4 regions of the Enterococcus sp. AMC1251 genome follow, and region 3 is predicted to be linked to each of the others. Evidence: riboswitches for the same ligand, from Rfam matches in the RefSeq annotation. Region 3 holds a riboswitch; each other region holds the start of a gene.
What was found. A riboswitch is a leader RNA that binds a small molecule or an ion and turns the genes downstream of it on or off. The one in region 3 is predicted to bind magnesium.
Positions count from the first base shown of each region.

Region 1: it holds a riboswitch for magnesium, as region 3 does, so the genes downstream of both, mgtA (magnesium-translocating P-type ATPase) here and AC4BBR_RS12935 (LCP family protein) in region 3, are expected to answer to the same signal.
Region 2: it holds a riboswitch for magnesium, as region 3 does, so the genes downstream of both, AC4BBR_RS10360 (phosphatase PAP2/LCP family protein) here and AC4BBR_RS12935 (LCP family protein) in region 3, are expected to answer to the same signal.
Region 4: it holds a riboswitch for magnesium, as region 3 does, so the genes downstream of both, AC4BBR_RS06405 (LCP family protein) here and AC4BBR_RS12935 (LCP family protein) in region 3, are expected to answer to the same signal.

Region 1 covers NZ_CM177098.1:1,398,870-1,401,077, reverse strand. The annotation lists gene mgtA (magnesium-translocating P-type ATPase) at 1-1,068, opposite strand, end outside; M-box (ykoK) riboswitch at 1,186-1,356, opposite strand.
Region 2 covers NZ_CM177098.1:2,185,688-2,187,895, forward strand. The annotation lists gene AC4BBR_RS10360 (phosphatase PAP2/LCP family protein) at 1-789, opposite strand, end outside; M-box (ykoK) riboswitch at 1,063-1,230, opposite strand; gene AC4BBR_RS10365 (hypothetical protein) at 1,681-2,208, opposite strand, start outside.
Region 3 covers NZ_CM177098.1:2,745,812-2,748,019, reverse strand. The annotation lists gene AC4BBR_RS12945 (DUF4809 family protein) at 1-103, shown strand, start outside; gene AC4BBR_RS12940 (DUF4303 domain-containing protein) at 167-664, opposite strand; M-box (ykoK) riboswitch at 931-1,099, shown strand; gene AC4BBR_RS12935 (LCP family protein) at 1,297-2,208, shown strand, end outside.
Region 4 covers NZ_CM177098.1:1,378,476-1,380,683, reverse strand. The annotation lists gene alsS (acetolactate synthase AlsS) at 1-185, opposite strand, end outside; M-box (ykoK) riboswitch at 599-768, shown strand; gene AC4BBR_RS06405 (LCP family protein) at 1,045-1,971, shown strand; gene AC4BBR_RS06400 (FtsW/RodA/SpoVE family cell cycle protein) at 1,968-2,208, shown strand, end outside.

The DNA of each region.
Region 1 (2,208 bases), 1.3 Mb from region 3:
TTTGTCTTGTGTTAGCGTTCCAGTCTTATCCGTACATAAAATATCCATCGCCCCAAAGTTCTGAATGGCATTGACATTTTTCATGATTGTTCCTTCTTTTGCCATGTCTCTAGAACCTTTGACTAAATTGGTTGTAACGATCATCGGAAGCATTTCTGGTGTAAGTCCTACAGCTGTCGCAATCGCAAACATCAACGCTTCACTCCAGTTGCCTTTCGTAATTCCGTTGATCAGAAATACGGCTGGCGTAATGACCATCATAAAACGAATCAACAACCACGTGGTTTTATTCACGCCTAATTCAAAACTTGTTTTTTTCTCGTCATCTGCTACATCTTGGGCAATTTTTCCAAATAATGTATTATCACCAACACGAACAGCTACTCCAACCCCGCTACCACTGACTATGTTACTGCCTAAAAATAATAGATTTTCGAAATCCGTTTGGTTGTTATTTGCAGAAACAAAGTTCTTAACTTTCTTTTCAACTGGAAAACTTTCTCCAGTCAAAGCTGACTGTGAAACAAACAAGTCTTTAGCATGAATCAACCGCAAGTCTGCTGGAATCATATCGCCAGCTGAAAGCTTGACTAAATCGCCACAAACAACTTCATCCATCGGAATATCCATTTCTTTGTTTTCTCTTGTGACTGTTGCTGTGATTTGGATCATATTTTGTAGTTTGCTGACAGCATTGCTTGATTTCACGGATTGGACTAGTGTCATTGTACCGCTCAGTAAAACCATGACCAACATGATCAAAACCCCAGCAAGATCTTTTTCACTTGGATCAGCGTAAACATATTCAGTAAAAAATGAGATAGTTGCAAGAATCATCAATACAACAGTGAATGGTGTAACATAAGATTTTATCACGGTATAAATAAATGATTTCTTTTTATCATCTGTGATTTTATTGACACCAAATTGCTCCTTTGAGCGTTGAACTTCCCTGGCTTTTAATCCATCCCATGAGGAGGAAAAACTTTCTAATACTTTATCAATAGATAAATTAGCTAATTTTTGATAAGCTTTTTCATGGATCATGTTCTTCATTTCTTTTTGCATTTGGATTATCCTCTTTTCTTTTAGTTGATTCCTGTTCTATCGAACTATCTTCTGGCACTTTAACCACACCCTTTCCACACAAAAAGAGCGCACTGAAAACTCAGCCCGCTTTGCCGTGAGTCTTCGTAATCGTTGAGTTTTGGCACTATACAACGTAAAAAGCATCTGCTTTTAGCTACCTTAAGAAAAGCCTTCGTTCGACAATTCCTGTTCTACCCATTGGCGTCTCTCGACATTTTTGGGCAGTAGCCTGTGTTTGTATAGGAGCCTCACCTAACAAGAAGAATTACACTATCATTCTAATGAGTTATGTCATTATTTTATAGACATAAAAACTTATACCACTATAACTTTTTTTGAATATAGTTTAGTAAGTCTTCTTAGGATCAGAATATTTTTGATATTCTTCAACAAATTATTTGTAAAAAAAAATACATATATGACTAAAAAGAGAGGGTCTATTTAATCATTTTTATTTATGATCGTTGCATAGACGAATATCCCAACTTCGTTTATGTAACCATCCATATCCCTTTTTACAAAGTAAACGTCAGGTCAGAAGCATTTAACCCTGAAAAACACGAGGGGTTCCTTCTGATCCTGCCAGTTATTTGCCTCATCCTCTATAAACAATTTTTTTCTATCAACCTAAAAAGTAATAGCGTTAAAATTAAAATGAAATGGTTTAAATTCGTTATCAACAATATAATGGATAGAGCGTGGGACAAAACGAAAGATCAGTTTTGTTTCACGCTCTAAATCCGAATAAACGGCGAGAAAAAAGCAGCGACTACGCTTCGCTCCGATCACATTGTTGTAAATCACGAAGAACAAAGTGATTCGATGATGCACAATACAAGGTGTCTGAAAGACACGTTGCTTCCGTTACTCTCTAAGTGCTAAAGCATTTAGAAGTTGATGGCTTCGGAAATAAGCTGAAATTGCTGTGAAACACAGCGAGGTACGAGCTGATGTAGAATAGTACCTACTTGGTCACAAAAATTGGACAAGTAATTTTCGTGAATGCCCTCTTACTTCTCGGAGCTAAACGCTTTTGTCTCGGCCTCATGCAAAATCTAACATTCATCATTTCTTATTAGAAGACAATATACTAATAAAAGCCTTCTCAATTGATATGCT
Region 2 (2,208 bases), 560 kb from region 3:
ATTAAGAGGCTGATAGATTTTATCTGCGGTTTTTTGAACATTTCTAAATACACTAGCTGCATAAAAAGAGGTTCCCGTAACAATCACCAAAATGATCGTTAATACACTTAATACTATTCGTTGTATAAATTTTGTTTTTGCCTCAGTTGTTGAGAATTTTTTGTTTAGATATATTTTTTGAAGACAAATGTATGAACCATTCACCCAAGTATAACTTAGAAGAAATCCTCCTATGACATCACTAGGATAGTGAACTCTTAAATAGATTCGACTCAGTCCAATTAATAAGACATACACTAGCAATGCTATTTTTAGTACTTGATATTTTTTTTGATCTTTTGAATACACTATTGGTAAGATCAATAAAACAGAACACACTAGACACATTGCTAAAAGAGAGTGACCACTTGGAAAACTGTACGAAGTCCTTTCAGCCAATTGTTCTACGTTCGGTCTTGTTCGAGCAATAGAGTGTTTGAGAATAAATCCTAAGACGCTAACCACAAACACATTGCTACTCATCCAAAATGCTAAAATTCTTTGCTTTTTTCTCCATAGAAGGAAAGAAAAAAGGAAACTTACAGCGAATATCGGAACAATCGTAGCTGTTTTAGCAAATGAATTAATGATATTCGTAACGAGCTCATTAGGTTTCCAATTAAATTTATAAATAGATGAATCTAAATAATTAAACCATGAACTATTATTGACTACTAAAAAAGTGAGCACTAAAAAAAACAGTAAACCTAAGATTGCAGGCGTTAACTTTTTTTCTTTCGACGTATACATGTGATAAATCCCTTCATTGTTGCATTCAGTTTATTTTTGCTTATCAAATTATTTGGATAAAATAAATATTTTGATTATTTTATGAATTTACATTTATAAAAAAATAAAATAACACTTAAAATCATATTTCAAAAGACATACGTATTCTAACAGAGTATTTCTTAATTATTCGTGTATGCGCGAAAGTAGATAACTAAAGATTATGTACTTGATTATCAATTCTATCGTAAGAAAACAAAAAAGCCAAACAATTCACTACGACGTTTGACGTTCAATCAATCTCATCGTCCGAGTTTTAGCACTATACAACGTAAAGAAAAGTTCTTAGCTATTTTATGAAAAGCCTTAATCCGACAATTCCTATTTTACACATTGGCGTCTTTCGACGTTGCTGCGCAATAGCTTATGTTTGTATAGGAGCCTCACCTAACAAGGTTAGTTAATTATTTATTTTTTAAATAATAACGCTGAAAAGAATATTTTTCAAGTAATTTTAAAAGTCTTTATTTTTTCTTAATTAAAAAAATGGCTCTATACTTTCTGATATTGGTGAGAAATCACCGGCATCTTTTTTAATGTCAAATAATAGAAAAGACACCTTTATATTCTTTAGAATGAAGTCGGCTAAAACATTACTTTCGATGAATTTTTTTAAAAAAAGAACGCATTAAGGGTCGAATCTGCCAAGTATTTTCTGGTACATTGATTATTTAGTTCACTCTTGTCCTCATCGTGGCATCAAAGAAGACACAAACCTTATTGAAAAGTGCTACTTGATCTCGAAGAAAGCTTCACTTTCTTCGAGATCATCTAAAAATACCACGTCTATGAGCAAAATTGCCGTCAAAAGAAGGTCTCTGTTTCTTCTGTTTATCGCGTATTGAAACAGTTCTATGAACCCCAAAAAATTAATCGGCTATTCTTGCCAGAAACCCTTGTAAACAGATCTTTCCCGCATAAAGCATCACTGATATTCTTTCCACCTGTGCTTAGCCCCAAAGCCACCATAATTGGTAACGGTAATGCGCCGTTTATGGCTAAGAGTACAGCTAAATCCTTTATTTCTTCTTTTCTAGAATAGTAATCAAAAGAGGTATCCGCAAAAGCCATATTTTTATACTCTTCAAAACTAACATCACCGATTTGTTGCTTCATCTGATTATATTCTACACGAAGATAGTCCGTTAGGGGAGAACTATTTCCTAAAAGATCTTCTAGTGTCACTTTCATTTTTGGCATAGCGACACCTTCGCTATTTACGCCGTTAGAAAATGACCCTCTTGCCATTGTTTCGTAGCCCATGATGTTCATGTTACTTAATTTCTCTATCAAGGAATCCATCGCATTGTAAAATGGCTGATCTACTCCGCCAGAAAGTGTGTCTGGTACATGTTGAATAGCTTGTTGTAATAAGATTAA
Region 3 (2,208 bases):
TGAAACAAAAGATCAAATTATAGATGAAAAAAAGTTAACAGAAAAAGTGAATGAAATCTTGGATGTTCTTTTCAATGTGGAGAAATTAGCGTTTAGTAATTAGACAAGTTTGTAAAAAAATTGAGGTCGGGACGAAGTAAGAGTGATGTCCCGACCTGCTTTTTTGTTATTCTATTTGAAAAAGTTCTGACATCCCTACTTTTTCAAATCTTTCTTGCGAATCAGAAGGACTCTCATCATGATCGTAAACCAATAGCTTGAAATCCTCTGTTTTTGGGATTCGTAAGTATGTTTCACTGTCAGTTAAAAGGATGATTTGCTGGCAAAGCCACTCAAGAACCGTTTGGATATCTTGATCATCTTCTACCCAATCATCAAACAAGTGCAGAGAAGCAAAGCGCTGATTTTCATCCCAGTCTCTAGAATTGTATTTCGTATCTTCTAATTGTGATTTGCTATGGCCCTTACTCATATAATAATTCGTTGTTTCTTGCCAAAGTTCCACAGTATTAAAACAAAGGTTGATTTCACCTTCTTCATGAATATTGCAGTCTAAAGCAAAGGCATAAAACGTTTCATCAGGATGATCTAATAAAAAGTTATCGATGCTATCTGTCAAAAAGTTGAAAAAGAATTCTTGCTGCTTTTCTAAAAAATAGTCCATTTTGCATCCTCCGTATGTTATGTCCTTTAAACATTGAAACAGATAGTAGTATGAATGTCTATCTAAAGTTGATTTTTATAATAAGATAGCTGTTTTTTAAGAAAATATAAAGATTGTTTTATTTAATAGTATCTGTTATTATATACCGCTTCTATTTAAAGTACAATTATAGAGCGTTCTATTAAAAAGCATCGTTATGAGTTTAGATTATTTAGCTAAAATTTAATTTGACTTTGTGATTCGATACGCTTATAGTTTAAATTGAATTAAATACTTGTTAGGTGAGGCTCCTATATAAACACAAGCTACTGCTCAGAAATGTCGAAAGACAGGTACGGGTAGGACAAGATTCGTCGAATTAAGGCGTTTTTCAAAGTAGCTAAAAGCAATGCTTTTTACGTTATATAGTGCTAAAACTCAACGAAGAGAAGATCTGGTTAAATTGTAAATCCATGAAATATTATGTGTTTACCTTCTCCTGTAATCTAATCCCTTCGCTGAGTATTCTTGGTGAGGGATTTTTTCTTTTATCTAAGAAAAATTGGAGCTAATTAGTTTCATGTGCTATACTACGCTTTGCTTTAAATATGAAACAAGTCTAATCAATTTTTATGTTTAGAAAGGAATAAACAATGAAAAAATCTGTAAAAATAGTGACAATTGTCTTGTTATCGACCCTTCTTGTAGTCGTGAGTGCAGGCTGTTATGCAGCAGTATCATTTCAAACGGCAAAAGAAAAAAGTGGATCCAAACTTCCTAATATAAATCAAAATTTTACTGGTGATGAACAAACGAGTGATAAAGAGCTGACGGTTATGGTTGTTGGGAATGATTCTAGAGACGATGATGAAGATCAAGGTCGCTCAGATACGTTGATGGTCGGTCACTATGATGGGAAAACGAAACAGCCAAAACTGATTTCAATCATGAGAGATAGTTATGTAACATTTCCAGATGGCGGGCAAGATAAAATAAACGCTGCATACGCATATGGTGGTGCACAAATGACAAAAGATGTGTTGAAGATGAATTTTGATTTGCCGATCAATTATTATGTTGTCTTAGACTTTAAAGAATTTAGTGATATTATTGATGAGCTTTATCCTAAAGGGGTCAAGATTGACTCTGAAAAAGAGATTAATTTAGATGGCGTGGATATTCCTAAAGGAGAACAAATATTGCATGGAAATAGTTTATTGCAATATGCTCGTTTTAGAATGGATGAAGAAGGCGATTTTGGTCGTATCAGACGCCAGCAACAAGTGATGGATGCGCTAATTGAGCAGTCTAAAGATTTAATTCCAATTTGGGAATTACCTCAAGTCGCTGGGAAAATGGTTGGAAAAATCGATACAAATGTGCCGACGAGTTTATTAATTGATATAGCAAAGGATTTTCTTACTGGGAAAGTGAAACCTTTAAAATCACTCTCCGTTCCAGTTGAAGATTCTTGGAACTTTAATGATTATACTGAATCAGGAAGTGTAATCGAGCTTGATGAACAAAAGAATGCTGAGGCGATTAAGGCATTTTTGAAAGATCAA
Region 4 (2,208 bases), 1.4 Mb from region 3:
CCAACTGCTGCTGCCATAAACGCTGCATTTTGTTCGTGACGAGTTACGATCAATTCTGGACCATCATCCACGAGTGCGTTGAACAAACTATCGATCTTTGCTCCTGGAATTCCAAAGACATAATTAACTTGGTGGTTTTTCAAGCTTTCTACAATCACTTCAGCGCCATTTTTGCTTTTATCCATCTTCTGTTACACTCCTTTTATAATCGTGTTCCTTTCCATTAAAGTACTTATTTAAAAAGAAATAGAACGAACAATCAGTAAAAAACGTCTTCTTTATAGTACAGTTAAATAACCTTTTTTTTATTATAGCATGCAAACTATTTTTTGTTTAATCATTTGTTTGACAAAAAATCAGCAGAATCTTTATTTCAAATCAGTATCAAATTTCAATTTTTTACTTATGTTTAAGAAAAAGTAAAGAAAATAATTTGATGTTTTTTTTGATACATCCAATTCCGCTGCACGAATCCCTTGAAGACAGAATTCTGCACTTAAAATAACAAAATATTTTTATTTTAAGTAAATATATTATAAAAAAATTAATATTTACTTTGTTGACTTCAACAAATATATTCATTATATTTAAGACGATCTAAATAACTTGTTAGGTGAGGCTCCTATGGAAACACAGGCTACTGCTCAAAAATGTCGAAAGACAGGAATGGGTAGGACAGGAATTGTCGAATTAAGGCTTTTCACAAAGTAGCTAAAAGCTCAGCTTTTTACGTTTCATAGTGCTAAAACTCAACGATGAGAATGATGAAAAGCTCTTTTTGTGCTAAAATCAATCCCCCTTCGCTGAGTTATTTTAAGCGAAGGTTTTTTTGATAAATAATGCTGTTGTACTTCTGATTTTTCTGGAGGTGGAAATAAATATAACTAAAGGCGTTCGGCGATACCAATGCTAACTTTCTTAGTCTATATGAAGTCAACACTCTCATTATTTTTAGCATAAAAAACTTTTAAAACGACATCTAAGTCAATTCCTAATGCAAACTTTATTTGATGATCGATTAAAATGATTAGCGAGGAATAAAAAATGAAAACAGTAAAAAAAGTCATTATTTCTATCATTCTTTGTACACTTCTTCTCCTTACAGCGCTCGGAAGTTATGCTGTAATCAACTTTCATAAAGGAAAAAAAAACGCTCAATCACAAATAAATTCATCTAAGAATAATAATTTTTCTGGTGATAAACAAACGAATACGAAAGAAATCACTATCATGTTGATTGGGGATGACGGTCGTGAAGATGACGAAGATGGCGGGCGAGCAGATACTCTTATGGTTGCTCATTATAATAGTGAAACAAAACAACCAAAACTTGTTTCAATCATGAGAGATTCCTATGTCGAAATCCCAGGGTACGGTTTAGAGAAAATTAACGCTGCTTACGCCTTTGGCGGAGCAGAATTGACTAAAAAAGTTCTTAATGATTCATTAGGATTACCAATCAATTATTATGTTTCAGCTGATTTCAATAATTTTATCCGATTGATTAATGACCTTTATCCAAAAGGAATTGAAATTGATGCTGAAAAAGACATTAATCTAGACAATGTAGATATCAAAAAAGGAAAACAAGTCATGGATGGCAATACGCTGTTGCAATATGCTCGATTTAGAATGGACGAAGAAGGCGACTTCGGTCGTGTTAGAAGACAGCAGCAGGTTATGGATGCCTTAGCTAAACAATCAAAAAATGCCATTCCAATTCTTCAACTACCAAAAATTGCTGGTGAAGCTGTTGGCTACTTAGATACAAATATACCTACAAATCTTCTTGTAGATTTAGCAAAAGACTTTCTTACGGGGAATGTAAAAAATATGGAAACATTATCTGTACCGGTTAAAGGAAGCTGGTCATTTAATGATCACACTGAAGCAGGCAGTGTTTTGGAATTCGACGAACAGCAAAATGAGCAAGCTATTCGCGATTTCTTGGATGATGGGGCAAAAAGATGAAAAAGTACAAGCGTTTATCTAAACTACATTATTTAGATTTTTATATTTTAATCCCTTATTTCATCTTATGTATCGTAGGTATCTTAATGGTTTATAGTTCTAGCTCTTATCAATTATTAGACAGTGAATTAGGAACAGCTAGTAAGGCCATCAAGCAAACAATCTCCTTCGTTATAAGCTTGATTTGTTTGAGTTTTGTTTACCGGATCAATTTGAATGTCTTACGTAAACCTAGAA